3 regions of the Streptomyces sp. NPDC030222 genome follow, and region 2 is predicted to be linked to each of the others. Evidence: riboswitches for the same ligand, from Rfam matches in the RefSeq annotation. Region 2 holds a riboswitch; each other region holds the start of a gene.
The links. Region 2 has a riboswitch for cobalamin ahead of ACZ4Z5_RS01480 (ribonucleoside-diphosphate reductase subunit alpha). Riboswitches for the same ligand answer to the same signal wherever they lie in the genome.

Region 1: another riboswitch for cobalamin. It lies ahead of ACZ4Z5_RS07970 (energy-coupling factor ABC transporter permease); the one in region 2 lies ahead of ACZ4Z5_RS01480 (ribonucleoside-diphosphate reductase subunit alpha).
Region 3: another riboswitch for cobalamin. It lies ahead of ACZ4Z5_RS02790 (ABC transporter substrate-binding protein); the one in region 2 lies ahead of ACZ4Z5_RS01480 (ribonucleoside-diphosphate reductase subunit alpha).

What each region holds. Positions count from the first base shown of each region.
Region 1 is NZ_JBVICA010000004.1:227,211-232,434, forward strand. It holds gene ACZ4Z5_RS07955 (acyl-CoA dehydrogenase family protein) at 1-1,147, opposite strand, end outside; gene ACZ4Z5_RS07960 (CBS domain-containing protein) at 1,381-1,800, shown strand; gene ACZ4Z5_RS07965 (hypothetical protein) at 2,121-2,324, opposite strand; cobalamin riboswitch at 2,479-2,707, shown strand; gene ACZ4Z5_RS07970 (energy-coupling factor ABC transporter permease) at 2,738-3,442, shown strand; gene ACZ4Z5_RS07975 (energy-coupling factor ABC transporter substrate-binding protein) at 3,439-3,861, shown strand; gene cbiQ (cobalt ECF transporter T component CbiQ) at 3,868-4,617, shown strand; gene ACZ4Z5_RS07985 (energy-coupling factor ABC transporter ATP-binding protein) at 4,614-5,224, shown strand, end outside.
Region 2 is NZ_JBVICA010000001.1:344,897-350,120, forward strand. It holds gene mctP (monocarboxylate uptake permease MctP) at 1-971, shown strand, start outside; cobalamin riboswitch at 1,079-1,207, shown strand; gene ACZ4Z5_RS01480 (ribonucleoside-diphosphate reductase subunit alpha) at 1,343-3,706, shown strand; gene ACZ4Z5_RS01485 (ribonucleotide-diphosphate reductase subunit beta) at 3,706-4,713, shown strand; gene def (peptide deformylase) at 4,774-5,224, opposite strand, start outside.
Region 3 is NZ_JBVICA010000002.1:39,870-45,093, reverse strand. It holds gene ACZ4Z5_RS02800 (ABC transporter ATP-binding protein) at 1-107, opposite strand, end outside; gene ACZ4Z5_RS02795 (FecCD family ABC transporter permease) at 104-1,240, opposite strand; gene ACZ4Z5_RS02790 (ABC transporter substrate-binding protein) at 1,249-2,484, opposite strand; cobalamin riboswitch at 2,722-2,898, opposite strand; gene ACZ4Z5_RS02785 (bifunctional polysaccharide deacetylase/glycosyltransferase family 2 protein) at 3,291-5,224, opposite strand, start outside.

The sequences.
Region 1 (5,224 bases), on a different contig from region 2:
CCCCGCCGAAGGTGAAGATGACGGCGGTGCGGTAGCCGCGTTCCAGTTCGCCGTGGAGCACCGCGCCCGCGGAGCCCTCCTTGAGGGGGCCGGCCGCGCCGACGATCTCCATCAGCCAGGCGTAGGCGTCGCGTCGGGCCTCGGAACCGTAGACCTTGACGGCCGAGGCGTCCTGGGGGGTGAGGGTGCCGTGCTGCACGGCTGCCACCATCTGCCAGTTGAGGAGCTTCATCGCGTCGAGCCTGGCGTGGGTGCGGGCCAGGCGGCCGCGCACCCAGCCGAGGTCGACTACCCGGCGGCCGTCGGCGAGTTTGGTGTCGGCGGCCCAGCGCTGGACGTCGTGGAGCGCGCGGATGGCCATGGTGCCGTGGGCGGCCAGGGTCACCCGCTCGTGGTTGAGCTGGTTCGTGATCAGCCGCCAGCCCTGGTTCTCCTCGCCGACGCGGTGCGCGACGGGCACCCGGACGTTCTCGTAGTAGCTGGCCGTGGTGTCGTGCGAGGCCAGCGTGTTGATGAGGGTGCAGGAGTACCCGGGATCGGTGGTGGGGACGAGGAGCATGGTGATGCCCTTGTGCGGCGGGGCCTCCGGGTCGGTACGGACGGCCAGCCAGACCCAGTCGGCGGTGTCGCCGTTGGTGGTCCAGATCTTCTGCCCGTTCACCACGTAGGTGTCGCCGTCGCGTACCGCGCGGGTCTTCAGGGAGGCCAGGTCGGTGCCGGCGTCGGGTTCGCTGTAGCCGATGGCGAAGTCGATCTCCCCGGAGAGGATCTTCGGCAGGAAATACCGCTTCTGCTCCTCGGTGCCGTACTGCATGATCGTGGGCCCCACGGTGTTCAGCGCCATCAGCGGCAGGGGCACTCCGGCCTGGGCGGCCTCGTCGAAGAAGATGAACTGCTCGATGGGGGTCATCCCGCTGCCGCCGTACTCCACGGGCCAGCCGATGCCGAGGCGCCCGTCGGCGCCGAGCCGGCGGATGGTCTCCCGGTAGAACCGCTTCCGGGCGACCGGATCCGCGTCGGCGGACGCTCCCCTGCCTCGGGTGCCGTCCGGGTGGCCGTGGGCGCTGCCGCCCGGGACCAGCTCGGCGAAGTACGCGCGAAGCTCGGCGCGCAGCCGCTGCTGCTCGGGTGTGTAGGCGAGGTGCACGGTCCCTCCCGGAGTGTCGCGGTCGGTCCTGGGGCCGCACGTGGCCGCGGCTCGAGGCGGGGCACACAGTAGAACGTGTTGCAGGAATCCGGAAGACTCGCGCAGGGCGGGAGACGCCGGCCCCGACGGTGCGCCGTGAGCTCACCCGTACGGCCCGGGTGGCTCGCACACGGACCGCGGCCCGGACAGCATGGCGGTGGCGCCCCTCCTCCCCACCGCCTATGGAGGTCCCCATGCTCACCGCACGCGACCTGATGACGAGCGATCTGCTGACCGTTCCGGCGACCGAGACGCTCGACCGCGCGGCGCAGGTGATGCGCGACCACGACGTGGGCGCACTGCCGGTGACGAGCAGCGCGGGCGGCCTGGCGGGGATCGTGACCGACCGGGACATCGTGGTGAAGTGCCTGGCGGCGGGACACGATCCGGCGAAGGTCACAGCCGGGGACCTTGCCGAGGGCCCGCCGCTCTCCGTGGACGCCGCCGCCCCCGCTGGCGAGGCGGTCAGGGTGATGGGCGAGGCACGGGTGCGGCGGCTGCTGGTGCTGGACAACGGACAGCCGGTCGGCATGATCACCGAGGCCGACCTGGTCAGAAAGCTCCCCGCCAATCAGCTCGCCGCCTTCGCGGAGGGCGTCTACGGGACGGGGTGAGGAGGAAGGGGTGGACCGGGGCGAGGAGGACCGGGGCAAGGACGACTCGCGGTCCGTGCGTGCGCCCGGCATACGCGCTCCGCCGCGAGGCGGGCGTCACGTCGCCGCCGCGTACCACCGGTGAATGCCGCCGGAGCCGGGCCGCGACGAAGCCGAGCGGGGACGGGCACCGGCGCGCCACCACGGCGGTGCACCGCGAGCCGGATCAGCCGCGCGGGAAAGGCAGCCCGGAGAACACGAGGCGCGTACCGTCTGCCCGCTCCGGGCGGCGGCACGCGCCGCGACCTCGTACAGAGTTGACGTGAAGAGGAAGATGCTGATCAGGGGAGCTGTTTGTCGATCGCCGCGCGCCCCTCGGCGGCCAGACGCCGCTTGGCCCACTCCATGGTCTTGGGAGTGATGTCACGCCCCGAGGCGAGCACCAGATCTTCCGCGGTGCAATCGTCACTGGCACCCGTGTGGAGAAGACTGTCGGGCGTGATCCCGCCCAGCCGTCCCCGCTTCGACTCGGATTCAGCGTTCATGCGACCTCCTCGGTCGTGCGGCTTTGCACCATTCTGGGCCCATTGTGCCTCCATCCGCATCCGTCACGTCGAAGCTACTTGCCAGTAAGGGACAGGGGGGCCGACGACCGGGTTGTGATCTCCGGCGCAAGGCGATCCGCACACCTGTGCGCCGCTTGTGACGGTTCACCCCGGACCACTAAGGTCACAGAGCCTTGGTGAACGGGAAACCGGTGCAGAACCGGTGCGGCCCTCGCCACTGTGATCGGGAAGTTCGGCTCCACTCCCCAGGGGAACGGGGGAAGCCACTGGGGCGCCGCGGAGGACCGCGGCCGGCCCGGGAAGGCGGAGCCCGAGCGGCATGACCCGTCAGCCAGGAGACCGGCCGGGGCGCGTTGTCCATCCACGAGGTGCTGGAGAGGGTCTTCCGACTCATGCACATAGCCGAGGGTTATCTGCCCCCGTTGCACGCGGTCGCCTGGAGCGCCGCGTCCGCCCCCTTCGTCGTCCACGGTGTCCGTACGCTCACCCGGGAGGTGAAGGCGAATCCCGAGAGCACACTGCTGCTGGGAGCCTCCGGCGCCTTCACGTTCGTACTCTCCGCACTGAAGATCCCGTCCGTGACCGGCAGTTGCTCCCATCCGACCGGAACGGGCCTGGGTGCGATCCTGTTCCGGCCGCCCATCATGGCGGTGCTGGGCACCATCACCCTGCTGTTCCAGGCGCTGTTGCTGGCGCACGGCGGCCTCACCACGCTGGGCGCCAACGCCTTCTCGATGGCGATCGCCGGTCCCTGGGCGGGCTACGGGATCTACCGGCTGCTGCGGAGGTTCGACACACCGCTGATGGTGAGCGTGTTCTTCGGGGCGTTCGTCGCGGACCTGTGCACGTACTGCGTCACGAGTGTCCAGCTGGCGCTCGCCTTCCCCGACCCGGCGAGCGGAATCCTGGGCGCGCTCGCCAAGTTCGGCGGCATATTCGCCGTCACGCAGATCCCGCTCGCCGTCAGCGAGGGACTGCTGACGGTACTGGTGATGCGCCTGCTCGCGCAGTCCAGCAAAGCCGATCTCACCCGGCTGGGAGTGCTGCTGACGCCGCGCCGGAAGGACGACGACACGACGGAGGCCGTGGCCCGATGAGCCGCAACGCGAAGATCAACGCCCTGCTGCTGCTGATCGTGGCCGCCCTGGCCGTGCTGCCCCTGGCCCTGGGGCTCGGCGAGGGCAAGGAGGAGCCGTTCACGGGCGCCGACGCCCAGGCGGAATCGGCGATCGCGGAACTCGACCCCGGCTACGAGCCCTGGTTCACCCCGCTCTACGAACCGCCGTCCGGCGAGATCGAGTCCGCGCTGTTCGCCCTGCAAGCCGCCCTCGGCGCCGGTGTGCTGGCCTACTACTTCGGTCTGCGCAAGGGCCGCAGGCAGGGCGTGGCACGGGCCCGCGCCACGACTGCCGGCACCGGCGAGGACGGCGCCCCGGCCACGGACCGGCCCGGCCCGGCCGACGGACCGGTCCCGGCGGACGCCGGAGCCGCCCGCGCCGACGACACCCAGGCGTAGCGCCCGGTGCTGCCCATCGACGTGGCGGCGCACAGCAGTCGCTGGCGCCGCCGCCATCCCGTGGACAAGGCGTGCCTGGGCCTGGGACTCACCGTCTCCGCTATCTCACTGCCGCCGTGGCCCGGCGCGCCCCTGGTCGCCGTCGCGACGCTCGCCCTGCTCCTCGGCCCGGCCGGAGTGGCGTCCCGGCAGCTCTGGCGGGCGTTCCGCATCCCGCTCGGCTTCTGCTTCACCGGGGCCGTGCCGCTGCTCATCCGGGTCGGCGGTCCGGAGGGACTCGTGTCGCTCGCCCCGCACGGCCCCGAGGCCGCGGGGAACCTGCTGCTGCGGACCTCGGCCGCATCCCTCGGCGTGCTGCTGTTCGCGTTCACCACACCCGTCTCGGACCTGCTGCCCCGCCTGGTGCGGGCCGGTGTGCCCGCGCCGGTCGTGGACGTCGCGCTCGTGATGTACCGGATCGGTTTCCTGCTGCTGGACGCGATCAGCAGCATCCGGCAGGCGCAGGCGGCCCGGCTCGGCCACACCACGCGCGCCGCGGCCTGGCGCGCCCTGTCGGGGCTCGGCGCGACCGCGTTCGTCCGCGCCTTCGACCGGGCCTCCCGGCTCCAGACGGGGCTCGCGGGACGCGGCTACGACGGAACGCTGCGCGTCCTCGTTCCCGAGGCCAGGATCTCGGGCCGCTTCCTCGCCGCCACCGCGGCCCTGCTGACGGGCATCGCGGCACTCACCCTCACGCTCGAAAGGTTCGTCGTATGACCGCGGATCCCGCCGCGCAGCCCGTCGTGGAACTCGTCGACGCGGGGTACGCGTACGAGGACGGTCCCCGGGTCCTCCACGGAGTCACATTCGGGATCCCGGAGGGCCGCTCGCTCGTCCTGCTCGGGCACAACGGCAGCGGCAAGACGACCCTGCTGCGGCTCCTGAGCGGCGGACTGCGCTGCGGCACCGGCGTCGTGCGGCTGGACGGCGAGCCCGTGACCTACGACCGCGCGGGGCTCACCCGGCTCCGCACCTCCGTCCAACTGGTCGTGCAGGACCCGGACGACCAGCTGTTCGCCGCCTCCGTCGGCCAGGACGTGTCCTTCGGTCCCATGAACCTGGGCCTCCCGGAGGCCGAAGTGCGGTCGCGCGTCGACGCGTCACTGGAGGCGCTGGGCATCTCCGCGCTGCGCGACCGGCCGACACACCTGCTGTCGTACGGGCAGCGCAAGCGTGCGGCGATCGCGGGCGCGGTAGCAATGCGTCCCCGGGTGCTGATCCTCGACGAGCCCACCGCGGGACTCGACCCCCACGGTCAGGAGCAGCTGCTCGACGTGCTGGGGAGGCTCCGCGCCGCGGGAACGACCGTGGTGATGGCCACTCA
Region 2 (5,224 bases):
TGGGCGGATTCGACACGGTCTTCGCCAAGGCGGGAGAAGCCTTCGCGCAGACCAACCCGGCGACCGGCAAACCGCGCGGCGCCCTGGTGCCCGGCGAGGCGTCCCAGTGGGCCTACGCCACGCTCGCGCTCGGCTCGGCCCTCGCGCTGTTCATGTACCCGCACTCGATCACGGCCACCCTGTCCTCGCGCAGCCGCAACGTGATCCGCCGCAACACCACCATCCTTCCGCTCTACTCGCTGATGCTGGGCCTCCTGGCCATACTCGGCTTCATGGCGATCGCCGCCGGGGTGAAGGTGACCAACGGTCAGCTCGCCATCCCCCAGCTGTTCGAGAACATGTTCCCCGACTGGTTCGCGGGGGTGGCCTTCGCGGCCATCGGCATCGGCGCACTGGTGCCGGCGGCCATCATGTCCATCGCCGCGGCCAACCTCTTCACCCGGAACATCTACAAGGACTTCCTCCGGCCGGACGCCACCCCGGCACAGGAGACCAAGGTCTCCAAGCTGGTGTCACTGCTGGTGAAGGTCGGCGCGCTGGTCTTCGTGCTCACCATGGACAAGACAGTCGCCATCAACTTCCAGCTGCTGGGCGGCATCTGGATCCTCCAGACGTTCCCGGCCCTGGTCGGCGGCCTGTTCACGCGCTGGTTCCACCGCTGGGCGCTGCTCGCGGGCTGGGCGGCCGGCATGGTCTACGGCACCTGGGCCGCGTACGGCGTCGCCAGCCCGACGCAGAAGCACTTCGGCGGATCGTCCGACGTCATCCCCGGCATCGGTGAGATCGGCTACATCGGTCTGACCGCCTTCGTCCTGAACGTGGCCGTGGTCGTGGTCCTCACCCTCGTCCTGCGTGCGGTGAAGGCCCCGGACGGCGTCGACGAGACCTCCCCGTCCGACTACACGGCCGACGCCGGGGACCCGGGCGTCCAGGCCGAACTGCCGCCCGCCACAGCCGGCGCCGCCCACTGAAAGGCCCCTTCTCCCCCAAGGGCCGCCCCGTACCAAAGGGGCGGCCCTCGGGCGTTTCCACCCACTCACGACACTAGATGTGGGGCATGATTCAGCGAGCCGCCCCCACATGTATGCTCATCCTCGCTGTCCCGCAGGGGAATCCGGTGCGAATCCGGAACTGTCCCGCAACGGTGTGATCGGTGTGCCTTTGCGCAACCCCGAGTCCGAAGACCTGCCGACAGCGCACCCGGACCGTCCGGCCCGGGTGTCCAAGACGTCCGGGCCTCGCGGAGTGGGCCGGTGGACGCGGCGCGTCGGCTCCAGCCCCCGCACGCCCGCATGCCCCCGCCCTCCCGACGGCCCCGAGCCGAGCGAGGGAGAGCACCCCCGTGACCATCGCGCCCGCAGATCCGGCATCAGCGACGGAGAACGACGGCCCCGGGACCGCACTGCTGCGGACCCTGACCGACCTCACCGCCGATCTGCCCGACGCCGACCCCGGCCGGGTCGCCGCTGCCGCACTGCGGGGCCGGCAGCCCGGCTCGGACGAGGCCGAACTGCGCGGGCTGGCCACGGAAGCGGCCGCCGGACTCATCTCCGAGGACCCGGCGTACTCCCGGCTCGCCGCCCGGCTGCTCACCGTCACCATCGCCGAGGAAGCCGCGTCGCAGGGCGTCCGGACCTTCTCCGAGTCCGTCGCCGTCGGCCACCGCGAGGGCCTGATCGCCGACCGCACCGCCGAGTTCGCCCGGACCCACGCGGCCCGGCTGGACGCCCTGATCGACCCGGCGGCCGACGACCGCTTCGGCTACTTCGGCCTGCGGACGCTGCACAGCCGCTACCTGCTCCGGCACCCGATCACCCGCCAGGTCGTCGAGACCCCGCAGCACTTCATGCTGCGGGTCGCCTCCGGCCTCGCCGAGGGCACGACGACCCGCTCGGTCGACGAGGTCGCCGCGCTCTACGGACTGATGAGCCGGCTCGACTACCTGCCGTCCTCGCCGACCCTGTTCAACTCCGGCACCCGGCACCCGCAGATGTCGTCCTGCTACCTGCTCGACTCCCCGCTGGACGAGCTGGACTCGATCTACGACCGCTACCACCAGGTGGCGCGGCTGTCGAAGCACGCCGGCGGCATCGGACTGTCCTACTCCCGCATCCGCTCCCGCGGTTCGCTGATCCGCGGCACCAACGGCCACTCCAACGGCATCGTCCCCTTCCTGCGCACCCTCGACTCCTCCGTCGCGGCCGTCAACCAGGGCGGCCGGCGCAAGGGCGCGGCCTGCGTCTACCTGGAGACCTGGCACGCGGACATCGAGGAGTTCCTGGAGCTGCGCGACAACACGGGCGAGGAGGCCCGGCGCACCCACAACCTCAACCTCGCGCACTGGATCCCGGACGAGTTCATGCGCCGGGTCCAGGACGACGCAGACTGGTCGCTGTTCTCCCCCGCCGACGTGCCGGAGCTGGTCGACCTGTGGGGCGAGGACTTCGACGCCGCGTACCGCAGGGCCGAGGCGGCGGGGCTGGCCCGGAAGACCATCCCGGCACGTGATCTGTACGGCCGGATGATGCGGACCCTCGCCCAGACCGGCAACGGCTGGATGACCTTCAAGGACGCCTCGAACCGCACGGCCAACCAGACCGCCGAGCCGGGCGCCGTCGTGCACTCCTCGAACCTGTGCACCGAGATCCTGGAGGTCACGGACGACGGCGAGACCGCCGTCTGCAACCTCGGCTCGGTGAACCTCGGCGCGTTCGTCACCGACGGGGACCTGGACTGGGAGCGGCTGGACGCCACCGTGCGCACCGCCGTGACCTTCCTCGACCGGGTGGTCGACATCAACTTCTACCCGACCGAGCAGGCCGGCCGGTCCAACGCCAAGTGGCGCCCGGTGGGCCTGGGCGCGATGGGCCTGCAGGACGTGCTCTTCAAGCTGCGGCTGCCCTTCGACTCCGCTGAGGCGAAGGCGCTGTCCACGAGGATCGCCGAGCGGATCATGCTCGCGGCCTACGAGGCGTCCGCCGACCTCGCCGAGCGCCACGGGCCGCTGCCCGCCTGGGAGAAGACCCGCACCGCCCGCGGGGTGCTGCACCCGGACCACTACGACGTGGAGCTGCACTGGCCCGAGCGGTGGGCCGCCCTGCGGGAGCGTATCGCCGCGACCGGCATGCGCAATTCGCTGCTCCTCGCCATCGCGCCCACGGCCACCATCGCGTCCATCGCCGGCGTGTACGAGTGCATCGAGCCGCAGGTGTCCAACCTGTTCAAGCGCGAGACCCTGTCGGGCGAGTTCCTCCAGGTCAACTCGTACCTCGTCGACGACCTGAAGAAGCTGGGCGTGTGGGACGCGCAGACCCGGGAGGCGCTGCGCGACTCCAGCGGCTCGGTGCAGGGCCTGAAGTGGATCCCGGAGGACGTGCGGGCGCTGTACCGCACCGCCTGGGAGATCCCGCAGCGCGGACTGATCGACATGGCGGCGGCCCGTACGCCGTTCCTGGACCAGTCGCAGTCGCTGAACCTGTTCATGGAGACGCCCACCATCGGCAAGCTCAGCTCGATGTACGCGTACGCCTGGAAGCAGGGCCTGAAGACGACCTACTACCTGCGGTCCCGCCCGGCGACCCGTATCGCCCGCGCCGCCGGTGCGCCCGCGGCGACCGCGACCATTCCCGTCCAGCAGGCCGCCCCCGACGCGGACGCGGTCGCCTGCTCCCTTGAGAACCCCGAGTCCTGCGAGGCCTGCCAGTGATGCGTGACCAGAACCTGCTCGACCCGGGCTTCGAGCTGACCCTCCGCCCGATGCGCTACCCCGACTTCTACGAGCGCTACCGGGACGCCATCAAGAACACCTGGACCGTGGAGGAGGTCGACCTCCACTCGGACGTGGCCGACCTCGCCAAGCTCTCCGCGGGCGAGCGCCATATGATCAGCCGTCTGGTGGCGTTCTTCGCGACCGGCGACTCGATCGTGGCCAACAACCTGGTGCTGACGCTCTACAAGCACATCAACTCCCCCGAGGCGCGGCTGTACCTGTCGCGGCAGCTCTTCGAGGAGGCCGTGCACGTCCAGTTCTATCTGACGCTGCTGGACACGTACCTCCCCGACCCCGAGGACCGGGCCGCCGCGTTCGCGGCCGTGGAGAACATCCCGTCCATCCGGGAGAAGGCACAGTTCTGCTTCAAGTGGATGGACTCGGTGGAGTCCATCGACCGGCTGGAGACCCAGGCCGACCGCCGCCGCTTCCTGCTGAATCTGATCTGCTTCGCGGCCTGCATCGAGGGTCTGTTCTTCTACGGCGCGTTCGCCTACGTGTACTGGTTCCGGTCGCGCGGCCTGCTGCACGGCCTGGCCACCGGCACCAACTGGGTGTTCCGGGACGAGACGATGCACATGAACTTCGCCTTCGAGGTCGTGGACACCGTCCGCAAGGAGGAGCCCGACCTGTTCGACGACAAGCTCCAGCAGCAGGTCACCGACATGCTGAAGGAGGCCGTCGAGGCCGAGCTCCAGTTCGGCCGCGACCTGTGCGGCGACGGTCTGCCGGGCATGAACACGGAGTCCATGCGCGAGTACCTGGAGTGCGTCGCCGACCAGCGTCTCACCCGCCTCGGCTTCGCGCCGGTCTACGGCTCGCAGAACCCCTTCTCCTTCATGGAGCTCCAGGGTGTGCAGGAGCTGACGAACTTCTTCGAGCGCCGCCCGTCGGCGTACCAGGTGGCCGTCGAGGGCTCGGTCGACCTGGACGAGGACTTCTGACCTGCTCCGGACGCTGAGTGGCCCCGGCGGTTTTCCGCCGGGGCCACTCGTCGTCCTGCGTCAGTCGTTGGGGACCGTCTCGTAGCGCGGGGTCCCTTCGGCCATCTGGCGCAGCGCGTCCTTGCGGTCGCGCTTCGACAGACGGTCGATGTAGAGGCGACCGTAGAGGTGGTCCGTCTCGTGCTGGAGGCAGCGGGCGAAGTAGCCCGTGCCCCGGACCTTGATGGGGTTGCCCTGGACGTCCTGGCCGTGGACCTCCGCGTAGTCGGGGCGGGCCAGCGAGGCGTAGGCGGTCGGCACGGACAGGCAGCCCTCGTTGGAGTCGTCGAGGATCCGGTGCTCCGGCGGCAGCTCCTGGATGACCGGGTTGCAGACCACACCGACGTGCCGGGTGCCCTCGTCGTCGGGGCAGTCGTACACGAAGACCTTGAGGTCGACGCCGATCTGGTTGGCGGCCAGGCCGACGCCCTCGGCGGCACGCTGGCTGGCGAACATGTCGTCGACGAGTGCC
Region 3 (5,224 bases), on a different contig from region 2:
GGCGACCGGGTGCGGTAGCCGACGGCGAGCCCCTGGGTGGCGAGACCGCCGGGGCGGTCCGGTCCGTCGGTCATGTCCGTGACGGGTTCGGTCATGGTGTCGGTCACGAGGCCACTCCTTGTACGCCGCGCCGGCTGCGGATCAGGAACGCGATGACGACGGGGGCGCCGAACAGTGAGGTGATGGCGTTGAGCGGCAGGACGGAATCCGTGCCGGGCGGCTGGCTCAGCAGCGCGCACGCCAGCGCCAGGAACGCCCCCGCGAGTATCGACGCCGGGATCAGCGCCCGGTGGTCGGAGGTTCCCAGCGCCACCCGCGTCAGATGCGGGACGGCCAGGCCCAGGAAGGCGACCGGGCCGCAGAACGCGGTTGCCGCGCCGGCCAGCAGTGAGGTGCCGAGCAGCGCCAGATCGCGGCTGCGCCGCACGTTCAGGCCCATGGTGCGGGCGTAGTCCTCGCCGAGCAGCAGGGCGTTGAGGCGTTTGGCGGTCAGCAGCGCGGTCAGCAGGCCGGCGCCGATGACGGGCAGCATGACCTGGAGGTCGGGCCAGGTCGTGGCGCTGAAGCTGCCCAGGCCCCACATGACGAACTGCTGGGCGCGTTCGGGCCTGGCGTAGACGAGCATCACGCCGACCACCGCGGTGGCCGCCGAGCCGATCATGACGCCGATGACGAGCAGGGTGACGGCCGACTGCACCCATCGCGAGAGGAGCAGGACGAGGGCCAGCACGGCGGCGGCGCCGAGTGATGCGGCCAGGACGACGCCCACGCGCCCCAGCCCGGCCAGGTCTCCGGTGAAGCTGCCGGCGACCCCGCCGGTGCCGACCACCACGGCGGCGACACCCATGCTCGCGCCCGAGCTCACCCCGAGGGAGAACGGGTCGGCCAGCGCATTGCGGAACAGGGTCTGCATCTGCACGCCCGCCACCGCGAGGGCGGCACCGACGACGGTGGCGGTCAGCGCACGCGGCAGCCGGACCTGCTCGACGATCACGGTCCATCGCGGGTCGTCGGCGGTGCCGCCGAACAGGATCCGCACCACCTCCGCGACCGGCACCCGGTGGGAGCCGGTCGCGATGGTGAGGACGAACAGCGCGGCGGCACCGGCTGCGAGGGCGAGGACGACGGCGAGGCGCCGCCGCCTCGGCCGTACCGCCCGCGGGGCGTCCGGAGCGTCCGGAGCCTTCGGGGTCTTCGAGTTCTTCGAGGTCTTCGGGGTGGAGGCCGACGCGGTTGTCATGTGCGTCGTCACGCCTTGGGCACCGGTCGGTGGAAGGTGAAGGAGTGGCCCTTCGCCTGGTCCGGGTGCATCAGCGCGAAGAGGTCGGCGAGGACCAGGTCCGGGCGCAACACACCGCGCTCGAAGTAGTCGTTGCCGCCGCCGGGGCCGAGCGCCTTCGTGTTCGTCCAGACCGCGCCGCCGGAGAGGGCCTTCAACTGCCCGTACCGGCTGTCGGCCTTCACGGCGTCGGCGGTGGACTTCCACTGCTGGTCGGCGATCCAGACCGGGGCCTCGCCGCCCTTGGCGTACACCGCCTCGAAGTTCAGCTGCACGTTGCCGGTGCCCGCCTCACCGGCCCAGGGGTAGGTGCCGCCCGCGTCCTTGATCAGCCGGGCGGCGTAGCTGCCGCCGGCGGGCATGTACCAGGTGCCCTGGTACATCGTGCCGGGCAGCACTTCGACGGGCTTGCCGGCCTTGACCGCCTGCGCTCCCTTCTCGGCGACCTTCCGGTAGTCGCTCTCGATGGTGTCGAACACCTCGCCGGCGCGCTTCTCGGCTCCTGTGAGTGCGGCCATCGCCTTGACCCACTCGGCGCGTCCGAGCGGACTGGGCTCCAGCCACTCCGCGTTGGCGACGACGGCGATGCCGGCCTGGCGGAGCTTGGGGTATTGCGGGTCGTCGGTGCCCTGGGTCATCAGCACGTCGGGCTTGGCGCCGATGACCGTCTCGGCGTTGAGGGTGCGGTCCTTGGCGTACTCGGTGACCTTGCCGGCTTTCACCCGCTCGATCACCTGGGCGGAGGAGATGTTCGCGGCGCTCGCCACTCCGGTCAGCACGTCGAGGGTGCCGGTCTCGGTGAGCAGCGGCAGGTGGGTGGTGGAGGCGGAGTACAGGCTCTTGACGGGAACGGTGACCTGCTGCGCGGTCGCCAGCTCACCGGTCAACTCGGGCTTCGGTGCACCGCACTTGACCAGCACGTACGACTCGGGCTTCCCCTTGGGGAAGGGCTCGTCGACGGTGAGGACCTGGTAGCTCTTCTCGTACCGGAGCGTGAAGTTCTCGGCGTGCTTCACCGTCGACTTGACCGGGAAGTAGTCCTTGGCCGGGTCGAAGTCCTTGATGCAGCCGTCCCCGTAGGCCTGGGCCCCGGCGTCGGCGGGCGGGCTGGAGTCGCCGCCGCACGCGGTGACGGTGAGGGCGACGGAGAGAAGGACCGCCGCGGCGGCCTGACGGCGTCCGGGCATGACGGATCGTACGGTCAAGGTGACTCCTGGTGGCGTGCGTGGGCAGCGCGCATCGGCATCCTGGGGCGCGCGATGCGGTGTGTACGGAAAGGAATCCGCGGAGGGGGCGTCAGGACCTGGAGACGAGCCTGGGGGAACGGGCCGGTGCGGCCGGCCGGGCAGGCCGGACCTGACGGGTCACGGGCGGCGCGAAGCCGCCACACATACGCAGGCACACGAGTGCCACCGCCTCTCCCGGGGAAATCCGCCCCGTCCATCGAGGTGCGACGGCGTGAGTCTCCTGACTCGGGATCGACGCTTCTCCGGCCTTCCCACCCCGGACGGGGCGGTGGCCATGGCGGAGTCGCTCCCCCTACACAGTGGCGGTACCGTGCCGGAATCCCACCGGCTTCCTCGTTCCGCCGTCGCTTGTCGGACGGAAGCATGGCAGAACCGGCCACGGCCGCGCCAGACCCCCATGGGCGCGGCCGGCCACGGCGGACGGTCGTCGGCCGGGGAGTGGGTGAGTCCGGAGCGTCCGGCTGGGGCATGCACGGCGCATGCCCCAGCCGTCGGGAGCGGTCGGTTGCGCCGGGCTTTCGCGGGCCGTGGCCGACCGAGGCCGACCGCCCTCGGCGACCTCCTGGCAGCCGGGTACGCGGGTCGCCGATGGTGATCCGGCTCTCCTTGCGGCACTTGCGCACTCGCCGGCGAACACTGACGGTTCGGCTTCAGGGACGGATCCGGCACGGGGCCGGCAGACCGGTCCGGACAACGCAGCAGGCCCAGGTAGTCGACCTGGGCCTGCTCTCGAGAGCGGATGACGGGGATCGAACCCGCCTTCCCTATCCGGCGGCCCGCTCCAGGGTCTCCGCCGCCGTGCCCGTCCGCTGCATCCGGTGCCACCGCAACCGGCTGCCGAGCAACGCGGTCACCACGGACTGGACGACGACCAGGTACATGAGCTGGCGGTACAGGAAGATCTGCAGCGGCAGCGTCCACAGCGGCTCGAATCTCTCCCTGTCGAGCCGCAGCGCGTACACCGCCGTCGCGACCTGGACCGCGGTGAAGCCCAGCCAGACGCCGGCCGCTTGTCCCGCGTCCTGGAAAAGCAGTCCGTACACGGCGAAGACGTCGACGAGCGGGGCGAGCAGCGGCAGCACGGTCTGGAAGAGCAGCAGGTACGTCAGGCCGCGGCGGCCGAGCTTGCCGGACTGGCCGCGTTCGACGACGGCCCGGCGGTGCTTCCACATCGCCTGGAGGGTGCCGTAGCACCACCGGTAGCGCTGCTTCCACAGCTGACTGACGGTGGACGGCGCCTCGGTCCAGGCGATCGCCGACTCCTCGTAGACGACCCGCCAGCCGTCCCGGCACAGGGCCATGGTCAGGTCGGTGTCCTCCGCGAGGGTGTCCTCGCTGACGCCGCCGACCGCGGCGAGCGCGTCCCGGCGGAACGCGCCGATCGCACCGGGCACGGTGGGCATGCACTCCAGGACGTCGTACATTCGGCGGTCGAGGTTGAAGCCGATGACGTACTCGAGATGCTGCCACCGGCCGAGGACGCCGGTCCGGTTGCCGACCTTGGTGTTGCCGCTGACCGCGCCGACCCGCGGATCGGCGAGCGGCTGGATGAGCCGTTCGACGGCGTCGGGCTCGAAGACCGTGTCACCGTCGATCATCACGACGATGTCGAAGTACGCCCAGGACAGTCCCGTGTTGAGCGCGGCGGCCTTGCCTGCGTTGGGCTGCCGGACGACCATCACCCGCGGGTCCTCGATCGACTCGGCGATCTCGAAGGTGCGGTCGCTGGAGCCGTCGTCGACGACCACGATCTGGACATACGTGTGGGTGGAGGCCAGCAGGGAGCGGATCGTCTTCTCGATGCCGGCCTCCTCGTTGTACGCCGGCACGATCACGGACACCGGATCGGTGACCGGCGGCAGCCGCGGCGCGCCGCGCCGGCGGCGGGCCCGGACCCGGCGTACGTGGAGCCGCGCGACGCCGAACAGCATGACCAGCCGTACGGCGGTGATGACGCCGGCGACGACGAGCAGCCAGGTCATCCCGTCGGCGAAACCGCGCGAGACCTTCTGGGCGAGGACGAACGCAGCTCCCGTCCACTCGGCGGCGGGGGACACGCTGTACGTGGTGTCGGGGAGGCCGACGGCGGCGCCGACGGTCGTGTACTCGGTGCCGCCGCCCTCGGCGAGGAGCCGCTCGGTCTGCCGCACGGCCTCGGGCGAGCCGGTGTACTGCCGTACGGAGGCGTCGTCGGCGGCGACGATCAGGTAGCCGGACTCGGCAGCGCGCCCGGCGGCCTCCCACTGGCTCGCGCAGAGTTTGCTCACTTCCCCGGTGTGCGGCAGGCGGAGCAGCCGGGTGCCGGTCCCGGCGGTGCCGGCGAGCGCGTTCTGGGCGAAGGAGAGCTCCAGGCCGGCGCGGGTGCCGGAGACCTGACCGAGGTCGGCATCGGTGTACGTGTGCGAGCCGAGCTCGTGCCCTTCGGCGACGATCCGGCGCAGCAGCTCGGGGTGTTCGGCGGCGGCGCTTCCGGTGACGAAGAAGGTGGCCTTGACGCCCTTGGCCTTGAGGACGTCGAGCAGGCGGGGGGTCCAGCCGGGGCCGGGGCCGCCGTCGTAGGTGAGGGCCACGGTACCGGGGCGGGGCGTGGCGCTGTGGACGCCGGTGTCGTCGACGCGGAGGACGGGGCCGCCGTCGCGTATCTCCTTCGGCGCGACCGGACAGGAGCCGGCAGGTGCGGGGGTGGCGGTGGGGGCGA